3 regions of the uncultured Paenibacillus sp. genome follow, and region 3 is predicted to be linked to each of the others. Evidence: riboswitches for the same ligand, from Rfam matches in the RefSeq annotation. Region 3 holds a riboswitch; each other region holds the start of a gene.

Region 1 (3,270 bases), on a different contig from region 3:
CAAGCGTAGCGGCTGCCGTCATTCTCAAAGCGGCCAACAGCTCCGGCAAGATGTCGGCAACCAAACTCCAATCCCACATCGCTACATCCTCCCTGCCGCCATCTTCCGCTCAAGCATACGAATGCCGAAAGCAACGACCGCGGAAATGACAAAATAGATGAGAAGCAGCAGCGCAAGAATTTCGGTTGTGAAAGAGATATAGTTGTTTCTCAATACCATAGCCTGATAAGTCAAATCCGCCATCGTAATGAAATAGACAAGGGATGTGGATTTGACCAGCTCGATAAGCAAATTTCCGAAAGGCGGCAGCATCCGGACGAACGCTTGCGGTATGACGATATGCACAAGCCTCTGCCATGGCTTCATGTTCAGAGCCAACGCGGCCTCCCATTGTCCTTTCGGAACGGCGAGGATCGAGCTTCGCACGATCTCGGAGCCGTAAGCTCCGAAATTAAGGCCCACCGCCAGAATGGCCGCCCACATTTTGGGGAGCTCAATCCCGAGAAAGGGAAGCGCGAAGTATAACCAAAACAATTGAATCAACAACGACGTTCCCCTGAAAATCTCCACGTATCCGGCAGTCGCGGCGCGCACCGCCCAAAGCCTGGAAAGCTTGCACAGTCCTGCAGTGAAAGAAGCGATGATGGCGAGAACCGAAGCCGCAACTGCCACCTGCACCGTCACTTTCGCCCCTTCGAGCAGAGAAGGCAGAAAGTCGATCCATGAACTCGGCATCGTTATGCCTTATTCCTTGCACAGCTCTACAGCCGTCACGTCGCCGGGAAGCTCCTGCTCGGTGAAGCCGAATTGCTGCAGGATCGTCAGCAGCTCGCCCGAATCCTTCAATTTCTGCAGCTCCGCATTGTACGCCTGCCGAAAGGCCGCATCCGCTTGGCGGAACGCCGTTGCCCCGTAACCGCGCACGCTTTTGCCGCCGATCACCGGCTGCTCGAATTCGGCGACCCGCTCGATATCGGCGTCATTCGCCGAGTCCAGCATCGCCTGCAGCGCCGGTCCCGTCATCGTAATGACCTGCACCCTGTCCGCCTGGAGCGCGCTGATCGCCGACGCCTGATCCGGCACCTGAACGATTTGCTCCTTCGGCACACCCGAGTCTTCCAGATAGCCGATTTCCACAGCGCCGGTCATTACGGCCACCTTCACATCCTTGTTCTGCGCAATGCCGGCATAGCTGCTCAAGTTCAACGGATTTCCTTTCTTGACCGCGATCGCTTCTCCGATGCTGTACTCCGGGTCGGCGAAAAGCACCGCCGCGCAGCGGTTCGGGTTGATAAACATCCCCGCCGTAATCAGATCGAACCGCTTGGCCTGAAGTCCCCCGATCAAGGAACCGAATTCGGTCAGCTCCCCTCTCATTTCTTCGATGCCGAGATTGGCCAGAATGACCCGCGCGATTTCCACCGCTTCCCCGGTTAATTCCCCGTCGGCCGTCTTGTAAGCGTATGGTTTCTCGTTAGCGAAGCCGACCGTGATGTACCCTCTCTCTTTTGCCTCCGCCAATGTTCCGCTTGCGGTGCCGCCGGCAGCCGTATCCGGCCCCGACGTCCCTTCCGTCGCGTTATTGGATTGACCGCAACCGGCGATCAACGCCGCAAACACCAGACCCAACAGCAACAGCAAAGCTTTTTTCAATCCATCCCACAGCCTCTCCCATATATTTTCTGAACACACAATTGTGTGTATGCCAGCAGCTATATAACTACTTTTCGCATCGTCAAACATGGATTAAATGCATTTCCTTCGCCCGTTATGTATGTCGATTACCCCCACACAACTCCCCCTCTCGACTATTAAAATAAAATGAACCCCGGGCCGAGGAGTTAAAAAAAGCACAGCTCCGCCAGCAGGGGTCCAAAAAGACGCAAAAGACCCTATAAAAGGGTCCGCATGTCTAAATTAGCTTGAAAAGAAACAGACCCATCCACTGCTGACGAGGTTAGCTGACGGACTCGGGTAAGATGGTACCCTACATTCAAAAAACCTGAATGACTCGCCCCAAAAAACTGGTTCCCCCGCTTTCCGGCTCAACAGCCGAAAACTAAGCGTACGGTTATAATAAACTGAAAGATTAGAGAAGTCAAACAATTATGAGGTAAATGAGAGGTTTCTCAGAAATCCGTCTCCGAGCCCGATCGCCCTTCGCGTTCCCGCTTCACCACCGCTTTAAGGTCGTCCTGCACACTCCCGCCCCACAAGGAAACGCCCGTACGGTAGGCGGCCCTTCCATTCAAATGCCCCGCTACCGGCGCCGTCATGAATACGAACACGATACCCAGAATCAGCTTCGCGCTGGCATGCTCCAGATACAGCCAGAAATACAGGAACGCGCCTCCCAGCACCAAAAGCACGCCGAGCGTCGCGCTTTTGGTCGCGGCATGCGACCGCAAATAAACGTCCGGCAGCCGAACGAGCCCGAATGCGCTCAGCGCGCTGAGCAAAGCTCCGATCAGCACCAGGATGCCGATCAGCAGCTCACCTGCCGTCGCCAAAGTCCCCGCGTTCAATGACGTCACCCCTTTCGATGAATCTCGCAAACGCCGTCGTGCCGATAAACGTAACAATGCCGATGACAAGGATAATATCGAGGTAGACCGCCGTCTTCAACAGCATGGAGAGGACGGCGGTCATCGAGAGCAACATGACGCCGATCGTGTCCAGGGACATAATCCGGTCGGCCATCGAAGGCCCCTTGAGCAAGCGGTACATGCAGCCGAGAATTGCCAGCGACAATATGACCAGGGATGCGCTCAGCAAGTAGTCCATCACCGCGTCACCTCCATAATCGCTTTTTCGAAGCTTCCTTTAATCTGTTCGGACAGCTGCGCCGCGTCCTGTATATCCATCGCATGGATATACAGAATCCGTCCGTCGCGCGAAACATCCAGCGTCAGCGTGCCCGGCGTCAAGGTAATCAGGCAAGCCAGCAGCGTGACCTCCCAGTCCGATTGCAGCCGGGTTTCAAGTGCGAATATACCTGGCCGGACGTTAAGCCGCGGACGGAGAATCTGGCGAATGACCGCCAGGCCGGAAAGGAGCAGCTCTTTCATGAACAGCGCGAGCAGTCTGATGACCGCCCACGCCTTTTTCAAATAAAAGTCATGCGGCCAGAACCGGTTCAGGCCCCCGATAAACAGAGCACCGATCAAAAAACCGACAGTGAACCGGGGAGCCGACCAATCGTTAGAAAGAAGCATCCATATAACGGCGATGAGAAGATTCAGCAGGATTTGCACAGCCATGTCCACTACT
Region 2 (3,270 bases), on a different contig from region 3:
CCGCCAGAATGCGAAGCTCGAGCCGGGCGTCTCCCGCCTTTGCCCCGGGGACGTCGATCACGACCGCTTGGTCGCGTTCGAAACCGCCGTCAGCCGGGCCGCGAACCTGGAGCTCCCGCCCGCGGAATCCGCGCTGCTCCGCGAACGCTTTGGCGGCCAATACCGCCGCATCGTAGGGCAGCGGCGCCCGATCGGCTTCGGGGCCGCCACTTACTTCATTCCATGCCACGATGGCGCCGGTTTCCATATGTACGTTCACGAAATGTATTCTCGTTATCCGGTCTTCTTGCCCTGTTGTGCTGCGTACTTCCACCTGATACGTATCGAGCGGATAGTCTCCGCCGTACCGTTCATCGTAGGCGTCGGTCAGCTTTTCCTTCGCTAAATAACCGGTAAGCAGCTTGGACGATTGGTGAACCGCCGCCGCGGACAACACCGTTCCGCCGAAGTTCGTCCGCACGAAGGAGGACGCTTTTTGCTCGGCCGCGGTTTCCCCGATCACGTCCGGACTCTCGGAGCTGAAGAACGAGCTTGCCGTGGAGGGGATCACTTGAAACAGCAGAAAGACGGCGAGGCAGACGGTCCCCAAACCGTATACCACATGCCAGCGGGGTTCGATGTTCGCTTGTTGCATGGCAACACCTCTTCTCACATTTTCCGATCGGTCTCACGTCTACATGTACCTTATCATATTTTGCGTGAGAAACACCAACGCAAGGCCCGGATTCCCGAAACGAGCCGAGATAATGAACCGATAATCGAAGCAAACCGGACTTTATATCGGAAAACAAGCGGATTATGATCGAGTTTGCCCGTCTTTAAGTGATTTATCCTTTTGTAAACGGCTTGCGATCGGACTATAATCATAGGCGTCGGTCTTATTTAACCTACAATCGCATAGAAGCCGAATTTCTTGTTGAAAACGGGGGAACCATAATGCCGCCGCATACCGACGCAACAGCGGGCTGCAAGCGGCATGGGGTGAATTCCGGGCGGACGGTCGTACCGTTTGCCGGGATAGGGCGGCCTGTTCGCGCCCGAATCCGTCAGCTAACCTCGTAGGCTTGTCGGGACAGGACTCATACGCACACGGCATTGGGTTTCCAGTGCTTTTTTTATGCTTCATTTCCGATTACGGCCCGGGGTGATGGTTGTGCTTAAACGTTTGTTTTCAATATCGAACTGGTCGCCGCCGAGAATTCTGGTTACCGGGTTCGCACTGATCATCCTGCTGGGCGGCCTGCTGCTGTCGATGCCATTCGCCACGGCCGACGGCCAGGGCCAGCGGTATTTGCACGGGGTGTTTGAGGCGACGTCGGCCACTACCGTGACAGGCTTGGTCCTCGAGGACACGGGCACCTTCTACAGTATGCCTGGCCAGATCATCCTTATGCTTCTTATACAGATTGGCGGGATCGGCTTCATGACGATGGCCACGCTGTTCGCCCTTGTGCTGCGACGCAAGATTTCGCTCAGGGAACGGCTCATTCTGCAGGAAGCGATGAATCAGAGCAGCATGGAAGGCATCGTCCGGCTGATCCGGCGGGTCGTCTTCTATTCGCTGGCGATCGAAGCGGCCGGCCTGGTGCTGTTTACGGTCCGCTTCGCGGTCGACATGCCTTTGGGGCAAGCCGCGTACTACGGGTTGTTCCACTCCGTGTCGCTGTTCAATAACGCCGGCTTCGATATTTTGGGCGATTTCCGCAGTTTTACCCGCTATGTCGACGATCCGATTGTAAACGTTGTTTCAATCGGGTTAATCATACTTGGAGGGCTGGGTTTCGTCGTCTTGTCGGACCTGGTGGATTACCGAAAAAAAAGGCGGCTTACGCTGCATTCCAAAGTCGTGCTGTCGATGTCGGCCGCCCTTATCGCGATCGGGACCGCGGTCATATTCATCTTCGAGTATATAAACACGCTGCAGCCGCTCGGTTGGGACGGCAAAATCTGGGCATCCTTATTTCAATCCGTATCGGCGAGATCGGCCGGCTCCAATACGGTCATCGTCGCAGACCTGCGGCAGGCGACGCAATTTTTCATCGTCATGCTCATGTTTATCGGCGCATCGCCGGGATCCGCGGGCGGGGGGATCAAGACGACGACGTTTACGGTGCTGATCGGCGCGGTCATCGCGATGATCCGCGGCAAGGAAGATATCGTGCTGTTCAAGCATCGCCTCGCCCGGGAACGCATCTACAAAGCGTTGACGATTACGATGCTGTCGCTCGCGCTGGTCATCGCCGTCACCATGGTGCTGTCGGCGATTGAGGACCGCCAGTTCATCCGGCTGCTGTTCGAGACGGTGTCCGCCTTCTCCACGGCCGGACTGGATACCGGGCTGACGCGGCAGTTGACCGACTTCGGGAAGACCGTTATCGCCCTCACCATGTTTATCGGCCGGGTCGGTCCGCTGACGCTCGCTTATGCGCTCGGACCGCGTTCGGAAAAAGAGCTGTACCGCCATCCGGAAGGCAAAATGATCATCGGATAGAATGGAGATCGGACAACGTGAAAAAGAACCAATTCGTCATCATCGGCATGGGCCGCTTCGGCTCCAGCTTGGGCAAGGAATTGGTCGAGCTCGGCTATGAAGTGCTCGGCATCGATATGGATGAAGAAATCGTCAATGAAATGAGCCAAGTGCTGACGCATACCGTAGCGGCGGACTCCACAGATGAAGAAGCGCTGCGTTCGCTCGGCGTCCGCAACTTCGACTGCGGCGTCGTGGCGATCGGCGACGACATTCAAGCCAGCATATTGACCGCCATTCTGTTGAAGGACCTCGGCGTGAAGCAGGTGGTGGCCAAAGCGATGAGCGAGCTGCACGGCCGCGTGCTGGAGAAAATCGGCGTCGACCGCGTCATTTATCCGGAACGAGATATGGGGGTTCGCGTCGCGCATCAGCTCGTGTCGCCGAATCTGCTCGATTATATCGAGCTGTCGAAGGATTACACGATCGCCGAGCTTGCCGTGCCGCGATGCCTGGACGGCATGTCTTTGAAGGAGCTGAATCCGCGCGCCAAATTCGGCTGCAGCATCGTCGCCATCAACAAAAAGAACGGCGTCATCATCGCGCCCACGGCGGCGGATACGCTGCAGGAGAAGGATGTCATGGTCGTCATCGGCACGAATCATCAGATCGATGCCTTCGAGGGCTCCGTCGCCGCGAAATCGCGGTAGCATCGCCCCGGCTAATTGCCGCGCGCGAAGAACGCCGCGATCGCTTCGACCCATAATTTGACGGAAGGGTTCATCCCGTCGGGCTCCGGA
Region 3 (3,270 bases):
GCCAGCCTGCGGGCGGCCGCATCGGGGTGAACGATCAAGCCGGCGGCGATCATATCGTCCCATGTCACTTCGCCGCCGTCCTTGGAGGCCGCCTCGGAGCGCACCGAGGCTAATGCCCGCCTGATCGCTCCGGGCGCCGCATGCTCGATGCCGATGTCCCCCTTGTACGTCGCCTCTTCCTGCGGAAGAAAGGCATGCTTGCAGCCCGGCACGCGGGCGGCCACAATACGCCGAATCCGTTCGCCCGCATGATCCGGATCGGTGAAAATAATGACGCCCCTCCGCTCCGCCGCGAGCTCGATCCGCCGAAGCACCTCTTCGCCCGCCGCCGAGCCTCCGGTCTCAATCGTATCCGCGTCGACGGCCCTTTTAATCGCTGCGGTATCGCCTTTCCCCTCAACGACAATAACTTCTTTCAGCATTGCAGAAATTTCCTTTCCCGAAGCGCGGCTTCGCTGCAACCTAAGGGTGACCTCGATCGTCTAAAGCTATACATGGCCAACAAGATAAAAACCTCTACCGAAGCCGCCCGAAAAGAGCGGCCGCGCATAGAGGTTGGGACAGGCATAAAATCCCGTCAGTCTCATAGGATTAATCACGAGTTGCCGAACGGCTGTACAGCCTGTTATTAGGCCGCGGTCGGCTTATTCGGACCTAACACGTATACCGTAAAGCCTTTTTTCCTGCCGAACTTCAAAGCATACTGCCTGCTGTCATAGTAAACGTCGATCTTGTTGCCTTTGACCGCGCTGCCGGTATCCTCCGCACGGCGGAAGCCGATGCCCTCGATGTATACCCACCAGCCGATCGGAATGACCTTCGGATCGACGGCAATCGTACGGCCTTCTTTTACCTTGGCGCCGGATGCCGTAATCCCGAATTCGGGATCGCTTTTGCTCTTTCCGGTTGATTCCACGCCCGCCGTATAGGCGGTTAAGGTCACGTTCTTCAGCACCTTCTTCGCCTTGAACGAAACGCCCTGCTTCGAGACGGCCGCCGTTTCGGGCGACTTTGCCGACAGCACAACAACTTCCGGCTCCGGCTTCTTCGTACCGACAGCCACAATCTGATCCCGCTTCGACGTCTCCATAAACTTGGTCAGCAGCTTGGTTTCCACCAGCTTGCCGTCCGCGAACGTCTTCTCGAACTTTTTGACGATCAGGCCTTGCCGGCCTTTCTGAACAACCTTCGTTTTGCCGGTGTCCAAGTTCGGATCGTTTTTCTTGACTACCGTGAACGGCAGTACGTGCTCGGTCTCCGCAAGCTGCTTGTCGATCCGCACTACCGTTACGTTCATTCGGCTTTTGAGCTCCGTATTCAAGGATGGATATACCTTATCCTGCGCACGGATACTTATATCGGTTTGCCCGATCGCCGCTCCCACCGTTCTTGCCGTCGTGTAGAACGTTTCAGCCTTTCCATCCGCCTTCACCGTCACTTGCACCGCTTGATCGACAACGATCCGGTCGCCGTCTTTGACGGCCGCGCTGAGTGGCATCGATACCTGATCGTTAGGTCCGATCGTGATGGCTTGTTCATCCAATAGGCGTTGAAGGGACCATTGCTTGGTTGAAACAACGGTTTCTTGTCCATTCAATACTACGGAGACGCTTTTGTCAGCCGTTCCGTACACCAACACCAACAACATGAAAGTCATAGCGATTGAGATAATAGCGCTAAGCAGAATCAAACGCAAGTTTCCATGCTTCCATCGCAACGCGAAAGTCATGCTGGATGATCGTTGCCCATGGGATTCCAATACCCGGAACACACCCACTTCTTCGGTCCTCCTTCATAGCCCCGCCGTCATAGAGTGATGCATGATTGTCTTTGACGCGACTATATGTTATTTTCATGCGCCGAACAGCACGCACGCCCTGCCCCCAGAGATACGCCCGTTCGGTCCACCTCCCCTGTAACCCTATGTCGAGGCATTCTGCGATATTCGCAAAATAAAAGAAGCCGACGACAGAGGATCCTTCGTGGCTTCCGCGGAAGACAAAGATTCACATTGGGAAATGTGGATGCACGAGACGACCTCTCTATGTACGCTTGCGAGGTTAGCTGTCGGGTTCGGACATGAGAGTTGCCCTATTTCGCTCGGATCCTAAATATGGATCGTTGCAAAAATTCACCCCAAGAAGAATTCATATACGACGTGTCCGCTGTGGGTTGGCGTAGCGCCGTATCGGTTCCCCCGCTCTCCGAATGGAGATTAAGCGATCTGGAAATGGGATACAACATCAAGCTCTGAGGAAAATCATACAGCCTTTAGACCTACATTGTAAAGAACGCTTTAAAGACGATATATAGCTTATTTCCGGAAAATCCCGTAAAAAAGCTGCAATTTCGCAAACAAAGATTACTTTTTTCACCGGATAGATCTCGAATTCTCCCTTTCGTGATCAAAATCACCGAAACCCAAAACAGTTTTTGGCATTTTCCGTGGTGATCGTCTCAAGTTCGTTTCGGCTTATGCCCACAATTTCGGCCGCAGCCTCGGCCACATAAACCACGTGTCCGGACTCGTTCCGTTTGCCTCTGTAAGGCTCGGGAGCCAGGTATGGCGCATCCGTTTCCACCAAAATCCGGTCGAGCGGCACTTTGCCGAGAACCTCCTTCGGTACCCTCGCATTTTTGAACGTAACCGGTCCTCCGAAAGAAATATAGAAATTCATATCCAGGCATTGCTTAGCCGTCTCCCAACTTCCCGAGAAGCAGTGCATCACCCCTCCGACCTCCGACGCCTTCTCCTCCCGCAAAATCCGGACGATATCTTCATGCGCGTCTCGGTTATGAATCACGATCGGCTTGCCGATCTTCCTGGCCAGCCGGATTTGTTCGCGGAACACGCGATGCTGCACTTCTTTCGGTGAGGTGTCCCAATGGTAGTCCAATCCGATCTCCCCGATCGCCACCACCTTCTCGTGTTTGCACAGTTCCTCTATCCATTCGAGATCACCCTCGCGCATTTGTATGCTCTCCACAGGATGCCAGCCGACGGCTGCGTAAATAAAATCATATCGATCCGCCAGCGCCATCGTCGTCGGAATCGTCTCCCGATCGAAACCGATATTGATCATCTTGCCCACGCCGGCTTCAACGGCCCGGGCAATGACCGCTTCCCGGTCGTTGTCGAATTTCGGGGAATCCAAATGAGTGTGAGTGTCGATAAGCATGTCGCAACGTTTCCCTCCCTGCATATACCGATTGTCAAAGCTCGAAAAATTGTCGAATTTCTGTGTCGAAATGATTTTTGTGTTTCATTAG

Evidence for each region. Region 3 has a riboswitch for cyclic di-AMP ahead of RWM61_RS18780 (ubiquitin-like domain-containing protein). Riboswitches for the same ligand answer to the same signal wherever they lie in the genome.
Region 1: another riboswitch for cyclic di-AMP. It lies ahead of ehuB (ectoine/hydroxyectoine ABC transporter substrate-binding protein EhuB); the one in region 3 lies ahead of RWM61_RS18780 (ubiquitin-like domain-containing protein).
Region 2: another riboswitch for cyclic di-AMP. It lies ahead of RWM61_RS01000 (TrkH family potassium uptake protein); the one in region 3 lies ahead of RWM61_RS18780 (ubiquitin-like domain-containing protein).

Annotation. Positions count from the first base shown of each region.
Region 1 is NZ_CAUPYC010000020.1:13,663-16,932, reverse strand. Features, by position in the region: gene ehuD (ectoine/hydroxyectoine ABC transporter permease subunit EhuD) at 1-79, opposite strand, end outside; gene ehuC (ectoine/hydroxyectoine ABC transporter permease subunit EhuC) at 82-735, opposite strand; gene ehuB (ectoine/hydroxyectoine ABC transporter substrate-binding protein EhuB) at 745-1,653, opposite strand; cyclic di-AMP (ydaO/yuaA leader) riboswitch at 1,934-2,076, opposite strand; gene mnhG (monovalent cation/H(+) antiporter subunit G) at 2,130-2,525, opposite strand; gene RWM61_RS08835 (Na(+)/H(+) antiporter subunit F1) at 2,494-2,784, opposite strand; gene RWM61_RS08830 (Na+/H+ antiporter subunit E) at 2,784-3,260, opposite strand; gene RWM61_RS08825 (Na+/H+ antiporter subunit D) at 3,266-3,270, opposite strand, start outside.
Region 2 is NZ_CAUPYC010000002.1:17,493-20,762, forward strand. Features, by position in the region: gene RWM61_RS00995 (CPBP family intramembrane glutamic endopeptidase) at 1-634, opposite strand, end outside; cyclic di-AMP (ydaO/yuaA leader) riboswitch at 893-1,081, shown strand; gene RWM61_RS01000 (TrkH family potassium uptake protein) at 1,154-2,491, shown strand; gene RWM61_RS01005 (TrkA family potassium uptake protein) at 2,509-3,180, shown strand; gene RWM61_RS01010 (LysR family transcriptional regulator) at 3,192-3,270, opposite strand, start outside.
Region 3 is NZ_CAUPYC010000088.1:10,290-13,559, reverse strand. Features, by position in the region: gene rnmV (ribonuclease M5) at 1-422, opposite strand, end outside; gene RWM61_RS18780 (ubiquitin-like domain-containing protein) at 629-1,777, opposite strand; cyclic di-AMP (ydaO/yuaA leader) riboswitch at 2,034-2,232, opposite strand; gene RWM61_RS18775 (TatD family hydrolase) at 2,412-3,179, opposite strand; gene RWM61_RS18770 (HD domain-containing protein) at 3,214-3,270, opposite strand, start outside.